Regions from separate parts of the Paenarthrobacter sp. GQ52 genome, predicted to be linked through region 3. Evidence: predicted binding sites of a transcription regulator. Region 3 holds the regulator's gene; each other region holds the start of a gene.

Region 1 (2,268 bases), 240 kb from region 3:
GTCCTGTTCCTTGCCGGGACCATTGCCTGCGTCTTCGCGCCGAGCTTCGAAGTAATGGTGCTGGGGCGGGTCATCCTCGGCCTGGCTGTCGGTGGCGCCTCTACCGTGGTCCCGGTATTCCTTGCCGAGCTGGCGCCGTATGAAATCCGTGGCTCCCTTGCGGGACGGAACGAACTCATGATCGTCATTGGGCAGCTCGCGGCTTTCGTAGTCAACGCCATTATCGGCAATGTCTGGGGTGAATTCGGGGGAGTCTGGCGCATCATGCTTGCGGTCGCAGCCCTGCCCGCCATAGCTCTGTTCTTCGGTATGCTGCGCATGCCTGAGTCGCCGCGTTGGCTCATTTCCAAGGGGCGGTCGCAAGAAGCGCTGGAAGTGCTGAAGACCATCCGATCCGTGGAGCGAGCCGAGGCTGAAATGGCCGATGTGAAGCACTTGGCTGACGAGGAACGGGCTTCAAAAGCAACCTCTTGGGGAGCACTCAAGGACAAATGGATCCTGCGCATTGTGCTGGTAGGTATCGGCTTGGGCGTGGCTCAGCAGCTAACCGGCATCAACTCGATCATGTATTACGGGCAGTCCGTGCTGGTTGAAGCCGGCTTCGACTCAAGTGGAGCCCTCATTGCCAACATTGCCCCCGGTGTCATTGCGGTGGTCGGTGGCGTCATTGCCTTGACGCTCATGCAACGGATTAATCGACGCACCACCCTGCTCCTTGGATTCACGCTGACCACTGTTTGCCACTTCCTCATCGGAATCGCCTCGATCGTCCTGCCCGTCGGCAATGCCGCACGCCCCTTCGTTATCTTGTTCCTGGTGGTGGCGTTTGTAGGATCCATGCAGACATTCCTCAACATCGCCGTGTGGGTGATGCTGTCCGAGATCTTCCCGCTGCATGTTCGCGGCTTCGCGATCGGCCTGTCGGTATTCTGCCTCTGGATCGCCAATGCCCTCCTCGGCCTCTTCTTCCCCACGTTGGTGGCGGGCGTGGGGATTACGGGAACGTTCTTCCTCTTTGGGATTGTTGGAATCCTGGCCCTCGTCTTCATCTACACGCAGGTTCCCGAAACCCGCGGACGCACCTTGGAAGCACTCGAAGAAGATGTGACCACCGGTGCGATCTACCTGGTGCACAAGAAGGAGCCGGCAGCAACCTCTTAGAACTCCGCACCGTTGGCATCCCGCCCGCCGGACTCCCGTAGTCCGGCGGGCGGGATGTCTTCTTGTCAGAGGCTGGAGGTACAGTGAAGGTATTCGAATATACGTTCGAATGTATGGCGTGTCGCGCGCACGAATGCGGGCACACGTGCTAGTGCGAGCCAAGGAGCGGAATGTCCAAGCCAGCGCTCATGCACCGCATGCAGGAGATCGCCCACGTGGATATCAACTGCTTCTATGCGTCGGCAGAACGTGCCTTCAATCCTGCGTTGGAGGGCAAGCCGCTGATCGTCCTGTCCAACAACGACGGCTGCGCCGTGACCAGGTCGCCGGAGGCCAAAAGACTGGGAATCGGACTCGGCGAGCCTTGGTTCAAGCTCGCTCCACGCGCCAAGGAATGGGGACTCATTGCACTCTCAAGCAACTATGAACTGTATGGAGACATCAGCTCTCGGGTGATGGAGCTCCTGGCCCGGTACTCAGCATGGCAGGAGGTGTACTCCATTGATGAAGCGTTCCTCGGAGTCAAAGGGCAACCCGACGATCTGCTGGAGCTAGGGCGCACCATCAAAGCTGCCTGCCAACGACACGTGGGGGTTCCCGTTTGCGTAGGAATCGCGCGCACCAAGACGCTTGCCAAGCTGGCCAACAAGTGGGCAAAGCACAACCCGGCCTTCAATGGCGTGTGCCGTTGGGACTCCATCCCGGAGCCCCAACGCGAAGCACTCATGGCACGGCTCTCCGTGATCGAAATCTGGGGCGTCGCCACCAGGCTCACGAAACGCCTGAACGCGATGGGGATCTTCTCCATCCTGGACCTGGTCCGTGCCGACCCCGTGGCATTGCGGGACAAGTTCTCCATCGTCATGATGCGGACTGTGCTGGAACTGCAAGGCACCCCCTGCATTCCCATGGAGGAGGAACGGATCGGACGGGATCAACTGATCTTCTCCCGGTCCTTCTCCACACCAATAACCTCAGCAGCCGAGCTGCGGCAGGTACTGAGTGTCTATGGCCAGATGGCCAGTGCCAGGCTGGCCAAGCATGACCTGCAAGCCAAGCTGCTGACTGCCTTTGCCGCAACATCGGTCTACAACCCCCACGACAAAT
Region 2 (2,268 bases), 250 kb from region 3:
CCGCTGTTGCCATCTTTGGCCGATCCGTAGCGTGCTGTTTACCGGCCGGTAATAACGTGGATCACATTGCGCGCGCGGACCGTTCTGCCCCGACCGCCGTGGTGGCATGATGGGCGCATGAGCCAAGTCACATGCGATCTGACTGTTTCGCTGGATGGATTTGTTGCTGGCCCCAACCAGCGCCTGGAGGAGCCCTTGGGCGACGGGGGAGAGCTCCTGCACAGATGGATGTTCGAAGAGCCGGAGACGAACGCGCCGGAGATCGCAGGGATTCTCGCGGCTGGTGCGTTCATCATGGGGCGCAACATGTTTGCGGGGCCCGGACCGGCGGCGTGGGACACGGAATGGCGGGGCTGGTGGGGCGAGGAACCGCCATATCATGCACCCGTTTTCGTGCTCACCCACCATGGCCGTGAGCCGTTGGAGATGGAAGGCGGGACAACGTTCAACTTCGTCACCGATGGCATCGAATCGGCATTGGCGCAGGCCCGCGAAGCTGCCGGGGACAAAGATGTAGCCATTGCCGGCGGAGCGCAGACCGCCCGCCAGTATCTTTCGGCCGGGCTCATGGACGAGCTGCGGCTCCACATTTCACCCATGGTCCTGGGTGGTGGTGAGCGATTGCTCGACGGCGTGGGAAACCTGGAACTTGAACAGGCAGAGGTACGCGGGACTGGCCTGGTGACGCATGTGCGGTATCGGGTAATTCGCTAGTGGGTACGGTGCACCTCCACTGAAGCCCGTGTACTGCTCCGCAAGGATAGCAACGCCATAGAGCAGTTTTTTCGAGGCTCGTGAAACCTTTTGGCCGTTCCCGAGGCGGCGAAGTCCCGCATGCACAGGGCGCGACAACGAATGAAGAGAGCATTGAATGGGATTGCCCAGCCCGCACCCGCCTTGGAAGGACTTTCAGAAGCCCTGCGGACGCCTTGGCTTGGCAGGAGGCGCGCGGTAATAGAGCTGTGGCGATTCCTGTCTACGACGTGAACGGGAAGGAGGCATTGGGGAATTTGTCATCGGCGGTGGTGACGGGCATATGGTCGAGGTGCCGAACGAGGCCGCTCGTTGAGGAGTGGACACAATGTCTGTCACCCGCTGTACACTGAACTATCGAACATATATTCGAATAAAGGTGTGTTGTGGGCGTGATAGTCGGCCCCCGCGTGATAGATGCGGGCTTTTCCCTTATGTCAGTGCTGCTGGCGCCTATCCCCGTGGCTGCGGGCTATCCGTCGCCCGCCCAGGACTATTTTGATGGTCGAATCGATCTCAACGAGCACCTGATCAAGGATGTCACCAGCACTTTCGTAGTGAGGGTGACTGGCGAGTCAATGGAGGGCGCCGGCATAAGCGACGGTGACGAGTTGATCGTCAACCGCGCGCTGGAGCCCAAGGACGGGTCCGTCGTCGTGGCTGTCCTCGATGGCGAGCTGACCATCAAAAGGCTACGGGTCACGTCCTCGGGCGTAGTCCTGCAGGCCGATAATCCCAAGTATCCGGACATTCGCGTCCCTGCAATGTCGGAGTTGACCATTTGGGGTGTCGCCACCACGTGCCTGCATCACATTTAGTGCGCGCTTTTCCGTTAAATGGCAAGCCGTCTCGGTCTGACGCTGGCGTCATTGCTCCTCAAGCAGCTTGCCGAACACCCTATGCGGCTTGGATTTCAATGGCTTAGTCCCAAGTTTTCCCGGTTAATGCCCCCGGCAGGCATGGGGAACCCGACGCTGAAAGGGCGTGTGTGATTTGCTGCGACAGCTCAGCTAACAGCCGGTGAACGGCGTTCGAGCAGGAGTGTGTCCCGCCATTGGCCGGCGGCGGGGCCGTATGTCATGCGGGCGATGCGGCTCCTGCTGCCGATGATCCGGAAGCCGGCGGCTTCGTGGACCCGGAGGCTGGAGTGATTTTCCGGGAAGATGTTGGATTGGATGGTCCACACTCCACCTTGTTCAGTGGAGTTGATGAGGGCCTGAAGGAGGGCTTTGCCGAGTCCGAGGCCGCGGGCTTCGGCCGCAACGTAGACGGAGTGCTCGACCACGCCCGCGTATACAGGCCGGGACGAGACGGCGGAGACGGCGGCCCATCCCAGAACGCCTTGCACGGCGGTTTCGGCGACGAGCCTGTGCGCCGGCAACCTGGAGGTGTTGAAGGACTCCCAATCGGGGGCCTTCTCTTCAAAGGTCGCGTGCCCGGTCTCGATACCTTCCTGGAAGATGCGCTGCACAGCGGGCCAATCGGTTGGCGTCATGGTCCGAACTCCAAACCCGT
Region 3 (2,268 bases):
GGCGACGGTGCCCCGAGCTGGACCGGGATCGATGTGGGTTCGCCCTTTGATTATCCCAAACAGGGTGTCCTGTATGTGGCCAAGCACCTCCCAAAACCCGGTCGTGGTACTTCCCCCGAGGCGCTCGACGAATTGGAAGACCTCATCCGTGCCTCCGGCGGGGGAGCCTTGTGTTTGTTCTCCTCACGGCGTGCGGCCGAAGAAGCAGCCGACGCCATGCGGCTCCGGCTGGACGTGGATATCCTCTGCCAAGGCGAATCCACCATGGCGGCCCTCGTGAAGCAGTTCGCGGATGAGCCTGACACATGCCTCTTCGGGACCATGTCACTGTGGCAGGGCGTAGATGTTCCGGGTGGCTCGTGCCGCTTGGTGATCATTGACCGCATTCCCTTCCCGCGGCCCGATGATCCCCTCATGACTGCGCGCTCACGTGCGGTGGCGCAATCAGGTGGAAATGGCTTTATGGCCGTATCGGCTACGCATGCTGCCATCCGACTGGCGCAGGGTGCTGGCCGCCTGATCCGTTCAACAGGAGACAAAGGAGTAGTTGCAGTGCTCGACTCGCGGCTCTCGACGGAACGCTACGGAGGCTTCCTGCGTGCCGCCCTGCCGCCGTTCTGGGCAACGACGGACCGGGCAGTGGTCCGTGGCGTCCTGGAGCGCCTGGGCTCGGCTAAAGCCCCGTAGGGCGCCTAAAGGGAGCGCAGTACCGAAACTACCTTGCCCATGATGGTGGCTTGATCGCCCAGAATGGGTTCGTACTGCGTGTTCTGCGGAAGCAGCCACGTATGGCCATCCCTCTGACGGAAGGTCTTTACGGTTGCTTCGTCATCCAGCAGGGCTGCCACGATGTCGCCGTTGATGGCGTCATTCTGGCGGCGGACCACAACCCAGTCACCGTCACAGATGGCGGCGTCAATCATGGAATCGCCAGCCACCTTCAGCATGAACAATTCGCCATGCCCCACGAGCTGGCGGGGGAGCGCCAGCACGTCTTCCACCGTCTGGTCAGCCAGGATCGGTCCGCCGGCCGCGATCCGGCCCACCAGCGGGACCATGGCGGTATCACTGGCACTGGCCAGCTCTGTTACGGCAAGGCCCCCCGCGCTGCGAAGGGTGGTGGGCGCTTCCACGCCCGGAATGGTGCCACCATCAAGGGTCAGCGGCATCAGGACTTCCATGGCGCGGGGACGCTTGGGATCCCTGCGGAGGTAGCCAAGCTTCTCCAATTGGGACAACTGATGAGTGACGCTCGACAAACTGGCCAGACCCACGGTGTCACCGATCTCGCGCATGCTGGGCGGGTATCCGTTGTCGTTGACCGACCGTTGGATGGTCTCCAGAATCTTTTTCTGCCGGACAGTCAGGCTCTTGGGACTCTTCTGAGGCTGCTGGCTCCGCAGGGGTGCCCCGCCGCCTGTGGCTTTCGCTGCCATGTTCGCCAATGCCTTTCCATTCCGCCCGAGGCGAGCCCCGGGTTGTCGGGTCTGCAAAAAATGTCAGACCCTCCTGTTCCACTGAAACAGTGCTGTTTCTTCACTCAAACGTAGGGCAGGCACAGGCGTTTATCAAACATTTGTTCTAGCGAGTCTCGACACCGTTCGTTGATAAGTGCTAAAAATGTCATAGCAAGGTTCGAACATGTGTTCTATAAACCTGACGCTGGGGCTGGATGTTCGAACAGAGTGTTCGAACATCCGGGATCAGAAGAGGGGAACACAAAGAATTGGCCGCCAGGCACCGGGCACCCCGGAACCTGGCAATAGCTCAGAAGGGCTCAGCTCATGTCCGCAATCACTACGTTCGCTGAATTCCGCACCACTCAGGCGCCCGCTCGCCTGCGTCTGACCCGGCGGGGACGGATTGTCTTCTTCGGCATCCCGGCAATGCTGTTGGTGGCGGCGCTGCTGACCCTCGCCGGTTTTATCAACTCCCCGGCCAAGGCGTCGGACTCCCAGTCCCAATTGCGTCCGCCCGTCGCAGTCTCTGTCACCGTCCAGCCGGGGCAATCCCTCTGGGGCATCGCCGGCGCCGCCGCTCCGGAGCGGGACCCGCGTGATGTCATCGCGGAGATCATCCAGCTGAACGACCTCCGCGGCGGCCGCATTCTGCCCGGCCAGCAGCTGTTCGTCCCTGCAAACTGAGTCGTCCACCATCCGCAGGAACCGATCGCCCGGCGTCACAGTTAGTCGGCAGTCCCGGGCGCCCCTTAAACTGTGTTGGTGAGTGACCAGCTTGAGCGACTTGACCGACTTCCCCTCCGGACCA

Evidence for each region. The regulator LexA, encoded in region 3, represses DNA repair genes until DNA is damaged. The targets are predictions, from matches to a motif close to TCGAACANNTGTTCGA.
Region 1: a site for LexA is predicted at 1,255-1,270, ahead of AC6CH8_RS02345 (Y-family DNA polymerase). Genes of this name have one in related genera too.
Region 2: a site for LexA is predicted at 1,111-1,126, ahead of AC6CH8_RS02275 (LexA family protein). Genes of this name have one in related genera too.

What each region holds. Positions count from the first base shown of each region.
Region 1 is NZ_JCAXEJ010000001.1:517,381-519,648, forward strand. It holds gene AC6CH8_RS02340 (sugar porter family MFS transporter) at 1-1,161, shown strand, start outside; gene AC6CH8_RS02345 (Y-family DNA polymerase) at 1,332-2,268, shown strand, end outside.
Region 2 is NZ_JCAXEJ010000001.1:505,568-507,835, forward strand. It holds gene AC6CH8_RS02270 (dihydrofolate reductase family protein) at 118-714, shown strand; gene AC6CH8_RS02275 (LexA family protein) at 1,140-1,571, shown strand; gene AC6CH8_RS02280 (GNAT family N-acetyltransferase) at 1,760-2,248, opposite strand.
Region 3 is NZ_JCAXEJ010000001.1:753,855-756,122, forward strand. It holds gene AC6CH8_RS03345 (ATP-dependent DNA helicase) at 1-687, shown strand, start outside; gene lexA (transcriptional repressor LexA) at 693-1,436, opposite strand; gene AC6CH8_RS03355 (LysM peptidoglycan-binding domain-containing protein) at 1,785-2,144, shown strand; gene AC6CH8_RS03360 (histidinol-phosphate transaminase) at 2,223-2,268, shown strand, end outside.